3 linked regions of the Metabacillus sp. KUDC1714 genome follow. The protein of the gene in region 3 interacts with the protein of the main gene of each other region in a pairwise test. Links are inferred from orthologs where the notes say so. Each region holds a gene or a part of one and is shown on either strand. Other genes may lie near its edges.

Region 1 (2,965 bases), 4.3 Mb from region 3 along the record:
GCAACTCCTGAAATTTTACGTTGAGAATATGGATATCGATTCAATGTTCTTTTAGATGATGCCGCACTAGCTCCATCTACGTGTATAACAGCAAGGTTCGTGAAGCAATATTCATCAGCTTTTGTTTTTATTAAAAAGTAGATTTTTTCATTATCTTCATGCATAACATAGTCATCAGCATCCGTTTTATCATAATCTGAAGGCTGAATAATTGTTCCAATATCAGATAATCCTAATGCATCAGCAGCTAATTTTTTAAACATCTAATCATCTCCATTTTTAATAATAGTTGTTATTTTCCACTCTATAATTGTTTAACTATGCTTCATTAGTACATCATTGAAGGTAGCTTTAATTGTAGGAAGTTCATAATCTTGTATGGTAAATTGAATCAATGATTCATCCATATCTAATGCTTCTGAGAACAAACCTGCTAGTCCCCTTGCGCGACGATCCACTTCCATAATTACTTCTAGTTTAGTTTCATCAATTTGAAAGAAGATCAACTCAATCTCATCGAATTTACCATAATAAGGACCTGAAGTTGGAACAAACTCGAATTCTTGAATAAACGGTAACCTTTTACGAATTTTATAGGGAGCTGCTTCATTTTTAACCTTTCTTAATTTAAAACCGAGTTGTGAAAATACGCTCATTGCTTCCTCGACCATATCACTTGGCAAAATGTCAATCATATCGCGGTCTGTTGGATCAACTGAGCCTTTTATATCTACTCCAGTTTGAATCCAAACTTTTGAGGAACCGGTACTTATTGGAGTATCCATCGGGATTTTAATTTTAAAAGGAATGGTTTTTAATTCTTCTGGCATTATAACAAAGGGCTCATTTAGCTTAATTGTTGAAATAACAGCTTGTTTATGAATGATTTTATCATCAGATTCTTTTTCATATGTAGTATTGATAGTTAAGTAGATTTCATCAATATTTTGTTCGATGCTACCACCTTTAATCTCAACAATTCCTTCTGCTTCCTCTCCTACTTTAATTGAAGATTGGGAAAGCTTTGTATCTACCTTAGCTGATCCAATTCCAATACTAGCCAAAACCTTGTTAAAAAATGACATATAACTTTCTCCTCCGTTTAAATGCATTCTTTTACATCATTTATTAATAATTGGACCTCTGCATACGGTTCATCCAGTTGAAGCATTTTTCTTAATACTTTTTTTGCGATGGGTGTAAGTTGTAATTCTTCTTCCCAGCTTCTTTTTTTCTTAGAAATTGGTTCAAAAGACGAATAAAGTAAAAACAATAAAAAATGTCCTAAAGCGTAAAAATCACTTTTAAAGGCAATTTCCCGGTACAATTGCTTTTCGAGATGATTGACTTTTTTCTCAATTAGACTTGTTTGATCTTCTAGCTTTCTTGCAAGTCCAAAATCAATAATAAAGTATTCTTTATCATTTTTTAGTATGTTCGGAATTCTTAAATCCCGATGTATAAACCCGAGTTCATGAATATATTTTACCAAATGTAAGATATGGTAAAGCTCATTGAAAGCTGAAGATTCAGTATATGAAATGTTTTCACGGAAGATTATTTCTTCAAATGTACTTCCCTTTTTATGCTCCATTACAATAAATTGTTTGTTATTCTCTTCAAAATGTTCATAAAAGGTCGGAAATGCTGAACAATTTAAAGTTTTTAATATATTTGCCTCACGTTTAAATGAATTCCGACCTGATTCTTCAAGCATTTTGTACTTCCGTAATTGTTTCAATACAAGAAGATTTCCTTGTTGATCATTCACTAAATACGTGTAACCATAGCTTCCTTTTCCGAGCAAATTTACAACAATATATTTCCCACCAATAAGTTCTGCAGTCTTTAAAGGTTTTTCACTAACTTCTATTAGCTTTGAGTAAATCCTCTTCATTTAGCTACTATAGGAACTAAAGAAACCACTTGATTTATGCTTTTTCTTATAATATTGATGGCCATATTTAGATGGATGATTATAGCCTGATTTTCGTTTTTTAAAATCACTTGAGCTATAACGATTATGGGAATGGGAAGTTTTACTTGATATGAGTGATTTAAGTATTTTGCGTAACATGTTTTATCCCTCTTTTCTGCTTTATGTTTATATATACGAATTAAAAGAACAAAGGTTTCACTTTTACATACAATAATACATCAATTATATCGTGAATTTTTAGCAACAGTCATTTTTTAACATTACAATAAAAGTATAAATACAAAGGATGGCTTACATGTTGGGACTATTAAAAACATTTGCTCCGAATCCAAAGGAATACCCTACAGTACAAGAATCTGAACGGATAAAGCTTTACGAAGAGATAAATCAATCATTAAATAATCTAACTCCTGTCTTCACAACACAAACTGAGCGTAATTTAATTAGAGAAATTTACAAGGAAACAGAACAACATAATGTTAATAATTTAACTAGAACAGAAGCATATCTCCGTTTTTTTTCCAAACATAAAGAAATTCATTGGTCATTTCTTGCTCATATGGTGTCTCGTAATGGTGGATACAGTATGACCGACTTAAAAAGCTCGTTGGTCAGCCATTTTTTTGACAATGAGAAAAGGCAGATAATGTTCGACTTTTTAGAGAGAGCAAATGCGCTAATTTTTTATGATGCATATCCCCAATTACTTTTATACGAAAAAAGCAAGAATGAAAACAGATCATACTTTCACTTACTACCCGCTTTTCATATTTCAAAATTTATGATTCCTATCTGGAACTACTTTCTTTCGTCCTCAAATTCTAGCTTATTAACCTTAGCTCTCATTACAAATGAACAAAATTATGTAGAAAAACACTTAATGTCTTCGCAAACAACGAAAAATAAAATCTTTCATACATTACCATATGTTTTGCAGGAAAAAATGGGTCTTACACATGTAATATTCCCTTATAAACGATATCCATTTTTAAGGTATTATAAACTTTCAGGAATTGAAGTTCATGA
Region 2 (3,055 bases), 1.4 Mb from region 3 along the record:
TATAGCACACAATATTAACCCGACCCCTAAGGATCGGGTTTTTCTATTGTCTATCCAGTCTTAACGCAGAACCGATTAAATCTATTGAAAATAGATTAGCAGAATACCAATCAGCAAAGCTCCCCCTCCTGCTGAAGCAAGAACCGTTACCTTCTGCTTTATTACCTTTTTTGGCGGATAAGATGCTGATTGCTGTAAAAGTCTAAAATAATGAAAAGCTCCAATAAAAAGTAATAAACTTATCACAAAAAATAAAAAGATAACACCTGACATACTCATCCCCCTTTTTAGTGAAATGTGGAAGCTCCTTGGTCAGCCTTTGACAAACAAGACATTATTACAGATAGATACACTTTTCCTTTCAGTGTTTACTGGCTTGTGTCCTTAGGCTGTTACTAGAGTTATACAACCTCTTTTGGATCACTGTGGCAGCAACTAGGGTACAACACTAAAATGACAACCTGTCCCAATGATATCTATCGCTAATTTCCCGAAGAAGAATCCTTCCAAGTCCTATATAAATATTTATGCTCTCAAGCATTTATCTATGTATAATGTTTAATGAAGTCATGTTTGGGTAACTTGTTAAGAAGGATGTTTTAAATTTATGTAGAAAAGTACATATATCTAGTAATGATTGGAGTTGTGAATATGTCAAAAAACAAATCATTATTTTGCGGACTTATAGTTGGTGGAATAATTGGCGGAATAGCAACGTTATTGGCTACCCCATCATCAGGAAAAGAGATGCGAGGTCAACTTACTATCAACCGTAAAATGCTCGAAGACACAATACAACAATTAAAGGCCGAGAGCATCGCATTAAAAAATCAAATTGTGATTACGGCTAAAGAAAGTTCAGGAGTTGTCAAGGAAGTTTCAACCGACTTAAAAAGAACCATAAATCAATTTCAGAAAGAAATTGAACCACATAAAAAAGATTTGCAAAAAGAAATTGAAGAAGTTGAGCTAAAAATTAAACAGCTAGAGAAAACTTTGCAATAAAACTTTTTTCATAGATGAGTGAAATCAGAAACCGGACCCGTTCCCTTCTACAATTTTTGAAATAAATGTTTTTGTTTTTCAGTAAAAAGTGTGTTGGAAAATTCTTTCCACACACTTTTTTTATGCCATGAAGTCTTGGTAAATAAGGAGTTGTGAAAATATTTAAAAATTTCGTAAATTTATATCTTTATTAATCTTTATTTTATTGGCATAATAGAGAATAATACATTCTGGGAAGAGCAGGGGTGACCGGTGATGAAACATAATGAAAAGGAATATACAATGAAAGAAGCCTTATTATTTAGTCAACGCGTTGCGCAGCTAAGTAAAGCATTATGGAAAACGATCGAGAAAGATTGGCAACAATGGATAAAACCGTATGACTTAAATATCAACGAGCACCATATCCTTTGGATTGCTGATCATTTAAATGGGGCTTCCATTTCAGAGATTGCTAAATTCGGAGTAATGCACGTATCTACTGCGTTCAACTTTTCGAAGAAGTTGGAAGAAAGAGGATATTTAGAGTTTTCTAAAAAGGCTAATGATAAGCGAAATACGTATATTAAGCTTACAAAGCAAGGGGAAGACGTACTTTCACAGCTTTTAGAAGATTTTAGTCCAGACAGGAATTCTGTATTTAAAGGGGCTCTCCCACTTCAAAATTTGTATGGGAAGTTTCCTGAAATGATAGAAATGATGTGTATCATCCGTAACATTTATGGCGATGACTTCATGGAAATCTTTGAACGCTCCTTTAATAACATTGAGGATTCATTATATGAGGATAACGGTACTCTTATAAAAAAAGAGAATAAGTCTGAACAATTATTATCCTCAAGTTGATGAATACTTACTACATTAGGGCTATGAAGTCATTCATGAGAGATTTATATAAGCCCTGTTTTGACAATGCTTGAACAGTTTCTACTATTTCAAGCTTTTCATTCAATTGACCCGCAAACTGCGTAAGGAGATCTGTAAAGATCACTAATCCTTGCGCTTTTTGTTCTTCATGAAGGTAAGTCAATTCATCACATATTGCATAAAGTTCTTCTATCTCCTCTCGAGTTAACCCTCTTTCCATGACTAGATGGTAGAAAGGAAATCGATTTGGCTCAATCATTTGCAGCATCAATGTATGATAATATTCTAAAGTAGCCAAACGTTTTTCTAAAGAATCCATGTCGAACCTTCTTTCTCAATACACATTATTGTCCTTTATTGTATAGTATTTCCTTGTTTAAGAAAAGCCAGATCTTATCTCACTTGCAATGAATCCTTGCTAAATAGATGGGCACAAATTCTCCCTCTTCTATGATTCTTAAATGTCTTATTTTCCAATTCTTGAATTATTGTCAAAATGGCCATTAAATTAGCGAAAATAAGAAGATCTTTGACCTTTCGACAAATAAAGACATACTTTCTAAAATTCTTTTTTATTAATGCGCTTCCAACTACTTTTTTCGTATTGATTTTTTTATCACACCGTCGTAAAGTATGGTAGTACTCAGAATTAACAATAGTTTGGACGGTGAGAAGATGAACTGCTGGAAAACCATAAATCTTTCAAAGGACATTGGTATACACAGAATCCTTTTAATATCAATGCTAACAATGATAGTTGTTTTTATTTTAACCTATTTACCTATTAATTTACTATTACCAAACGTTCATCTTGAAGACGAACATTTTTTAATGTTTGTTTTATTATTGGTTACTATGATTCCAATTCATAAATTACTGCATGCCTTTCCTTTACTAATAAGTGGATGTCGCGTTTCATTAAAAGTTAAATTTTATTACCTGTTACCTATTTTCCAAATAAAAGCATGCAATAGTATTAAAAAAAGTAACATGCTATTATCTTTACTTGCACCTTTCATTTTTATCACAACCATTCTATTTTTAGGCAGTCTTTATTTTCCTGCGTATATACACTATTTATGTATCGCTATGGCTTTCCATATTGGCCTTTGCGTACCAGATTTTATTTTTATTAAACATTTATTGTTCGCACCTAAAATGTGTCTTGTTGAAGAATTTGAAG
Region 3 (2,821 bases):
GATCACCTTTCCTAATGTCCAGGTTGTCTGGATCCCAGCTTGAAAGCCACTTTTTAAACTATTCCCCATAGCCAACCTCTCCTTGATGTGTAATACCTTTATTGACTTGAATCTAAGTATCTTACGTTAGAATGTCCTTTTACTCGGCGGAAAATCATGATTCCTACAGCAACTGCAATTAAAACAATCGAAATAACCTGAGCAATTCGTAAAGTCTCTGTAAGCATCAAGCTATCTGTTCGGAGACCTTCTATAAAGAAGCGACCGACCGAATACCAAATGACATAAGTTAAAAACAGCTCTCCACGTCTAAAATTAGCTTTTCTTAACAACAGCAAACCGATAACTCCAGCAAAATTCCACAAGGATTCATATAGGAAGGTTGGATGATAATAAGCGCCATTTATATACATTTGATTTACGATAAAATCAGGCAGCATTAATCCCTCTAAAAACTCCCTTGAAACTGTATCGCCATGTGCCTCTTGATTCATAAAGTTCCCCCAACGACCAATTGCCTGACCTAGGAGAATACTTGGTGCACCGATGTCAGCAAGCTGCCAAAAGGAAATTTTCTTTACTCTAGCATAGATTGCACCAGTAATAATTGCCGCAATAAGCCCACCATGAATAGCGAGACCACCATTCCATATTTTTATAATGTCACCGGGATTTTGAGAATAATAGTCCCATTGAAAAATGACATAGTATGCCCTTGCCCCTAAAATTGCCATTGGGATTGCAAATAACACCACATCAACAAACGTGTCTTTATGTAACCCTCTTCTCTCACTTTCTCTAACTGCAAGTAAAAGCCCGAGTAATGCTCCAACACCAATAATGACTCCATACCAATGAATTTGTATCGGTCCTAATTCAAGAAATATTGGATCAAGAGGCTGTAAATTCTCTTCCATTCTCTCAACTCCCTCTATACTTATTTTTAATATATATAATCTATGTACTATCTTAGGGTCTGACCCCTCAAAACAACACCCTTAGATATGAGGGGTCTGACCCTTTCTAAAACAAAATCCTATTCTTCCTCGCGATCAGCATCTTCTATGACACCAGCGAGCTTATTTGTAAATTGCTCTGCAGCATTTACACCCATACGCTTTAATCGGTAATTCATTGCAGCAACCTCGATAATGACAGATAAATTTCGTCCAGGTCGAACTGGAACAGTTAGCTTTGTCACATCTGTATCAATAATTCGCATTTTGTCTTCTTCAAGACCAAGGCGATCATATTGTTTATTTTGATCCCAGAGCTCAAGGTTGATGACAAGTGTAATCCGCTTAAAGCTACGAACAGCGCCTGCTCCAAATAATGTCATGACATTGATTATTCCTAACCCACGAATTTCCAAAAGATGCTCAATTAACTCAGGAGCACTACCAACTAATGTATCTTGGTCTTCCTGACGAATTTCAACACAATCATCTGCAACAAGACGATGACCACGTTTTACTAGTTCAAGAGCTGTTTCACTTTTACCAACGCCACTTTTACCAATTATTAATACACCGACTCCATAAATATCTACCAATACACCATGTACTGCAGTAGTTGGAGCTAGCTTTCCTTCGAGAAAGTTTGTTAAATGACTAGATAATCTTGTCGTCTTCATTGGTGATCGTAGAACAGGAACACCATCACGATTTGAAGCTTCAATTAATTCAGCAGGTGGTTCATTTTCTCTCGTAAGAATGATTGCAGGTGTAACATCTGTACAAAGCTCGTCCATTCGATGCTTTTTCTCTTGTTCTGTTAATTGATGAAAAAATGAAAGCTCAGTTTTTCCGAGCAATTGAACTCGTTCCTTTGGATAATATGTAAAGAACCCAGCCATTTCAATACCAGGACGAGACAAATCACTTGTAATGATTGGTCGATTAATTCCCTCTTCTCCACTAATTACCTCAAAATTAAATTTATCAATAAGATCCTTTGTGCGAACTTTAGGCACGATTTATCCTCCTTTATGACAAGGGCTTTCACTATAGTTTATAACAAGCTTGGATATACCCTTGTATTCCTTTTCAAATGTTAAGAAAGACTCTGTTTATATTTTAGCATTAGAACATAACATTCCAAAATATTATTTTACTTTAACGCTACTCTCCTGCACTAAACTCCCTATATAAACAGTGAAGAAACTAATAGGAGGGTAAATTAATGAAAATCATGATTGATGCAGGACATGGGTATGAAACACCTGGAAAAAGAACGGTAGATGGGATGAAGGAATACGAATTTAATCGCGCTGTTGCAAATGAAATGAAAAAACTTTTTTTAACCTACGAACATGTAACCGTGCAATTTTCACATTCAGACAAAAAAGATGTTCCATTAAGTGAAAGGACTGCTAAGGCAAATCAAGCGAAGGCTGATCTATTTGTTTCAATTCATGCGAATGCACATGGAAACGGGAAAGAATGGACGTCAGCCGCTGGTATCGAGACATATGTTTATTCATCGAAACCTAAGGCTGCTTATGAATTAGCAAAAATTGTCCAGGCTAACCTTGTAAAAGAAACTTCTAGGAAAGATCGTGGCGTCAAGACTGCTAATTTTCATGTGTTAAAAACAACAAGCATGACAGCAATCCTTTGTGAATGTGGATTTATGACCAACAAAGCTGAAGCAGGTCTACTACGTACAAGTGAGTATCGGAATCGATGTGCAGAGGCGATTGTAAAGGGAATTGTTTCATATTACAAGCTCAAAAGAAAGAGTAAAATAGAAAATCCAACTCCCGAAAACGATTTTTTCAAGGTGCAAGTCGGTGTTTTTAACGAAAAGGAAAATGCAAAAA

The links. The genes of interacting proteins can lie anywhere in the genome.
Region 1: the proteins of hprK (region 3) and HUW50_RS25625 interact in binary tests that used the Bacillus subtilis proteins (3 or more experiments, as listed by UniProt). The link is inferred for Metabacillus sp. KUDC1714 from one-to-one orthologs.
Region 2: the proteins of hprK (region 3) and HUW50_RS12875 interact in binary tests that used the Bacillus subtilis proteins (3 or more experiments, as listed by UniProt). The link is inferred for Metabacillus sp. KUDC1714 from one-to-one orthologs.

Annotation. Positions count from the first base shown.
Region 1 is NZ_CP055263.1:5,553,128-5,556,092, forward strand. The notes cover bases 1-2,887. They hold HUW50_RS25625 (serine/threonine protein kinase), read right to left. Parts: upstream 1,898-2,887; coding sequence 1,103-1,897; downstream 1-1,102. Other genes in these bases: HUW50_RS25615 (PH domain-containing protein), read right to left, coding at 1-263; HUW50_RS25620 (sporulation protein), read right to left, coding at 315-1,085; HUW50_RS25630 (hypothetical protein), read right to left, coding at 1,898-2,077; HUW50_RS25635 (DUF2515 family protein), read left to right, coding at 2,235-2,887. Outside these bases: more of HUW50_RS25635, read left to right, coding at 2,888-2,965.
Region 2 is NZ_CP055263.1:2,689,999-2,693,053, reverse strand. What follows is about bases 79-3,055. They hold HUW50_RS12875 (HTH-type transcriptional regulator Hpr), read left to right. Parts: upstream 79-1,260; coding sequence 1,261-1,851; downstream 1,852-3,055. Other genes in these bases: HUW50_RS12865 (DUF3267 domain-containing protein), read left to right, coding at 2,548-3,055; HUW50_RS12870 (DUF1878 family protein), read right to left, coding at 1,862-2,191; HUW50_RS12880 (YtxH domain-containing protein), read left to right, coding at 652-1,005; HUW50_RS12885 (membrane protein YhzF), read right to left, coding at 82-273. UniProt on the Bacillus subtilis protein: Negative regulator of protease production and sporulation.
Region 3 is NZ_CP055263.1:1,252,202-1,255,022, forward strand. Bases 5-2,747 are described here. They hold hprK (HPr(Ser) kinase/phosphatase), read right to left. Parts: upstream 1,973-2,747; coding sequence 1,037-1,972; downstream 5-1,036. Other genes in these bases: HUW50_RS06075 (nucleoside recognition domain-containing protein), read right to left, coding at 5-69; lgt (prolipoprotein diacylglyceryl transferase), read right to left, coding at 99-917; HUW50_RS06090 (N-acetylmuramoyl-L-alanine amidase), read left to right, coding at 2,182-2,747. Outside these bases: more of HUW50_RS06075, read right to left, coding at 1-4; more of HUW50_RS06090, read left to right, coding at 2,748-2,821. UniProt on the Bacillus subtilis protein: Catalyzes the ATP- as well as the pyrophosphate-dependent phosphorylation of 'Ser-45' in HPr, a phosphocarrier protein of the phosphoenolpyruvate-dependent sugar phosphotransferase system (PTS).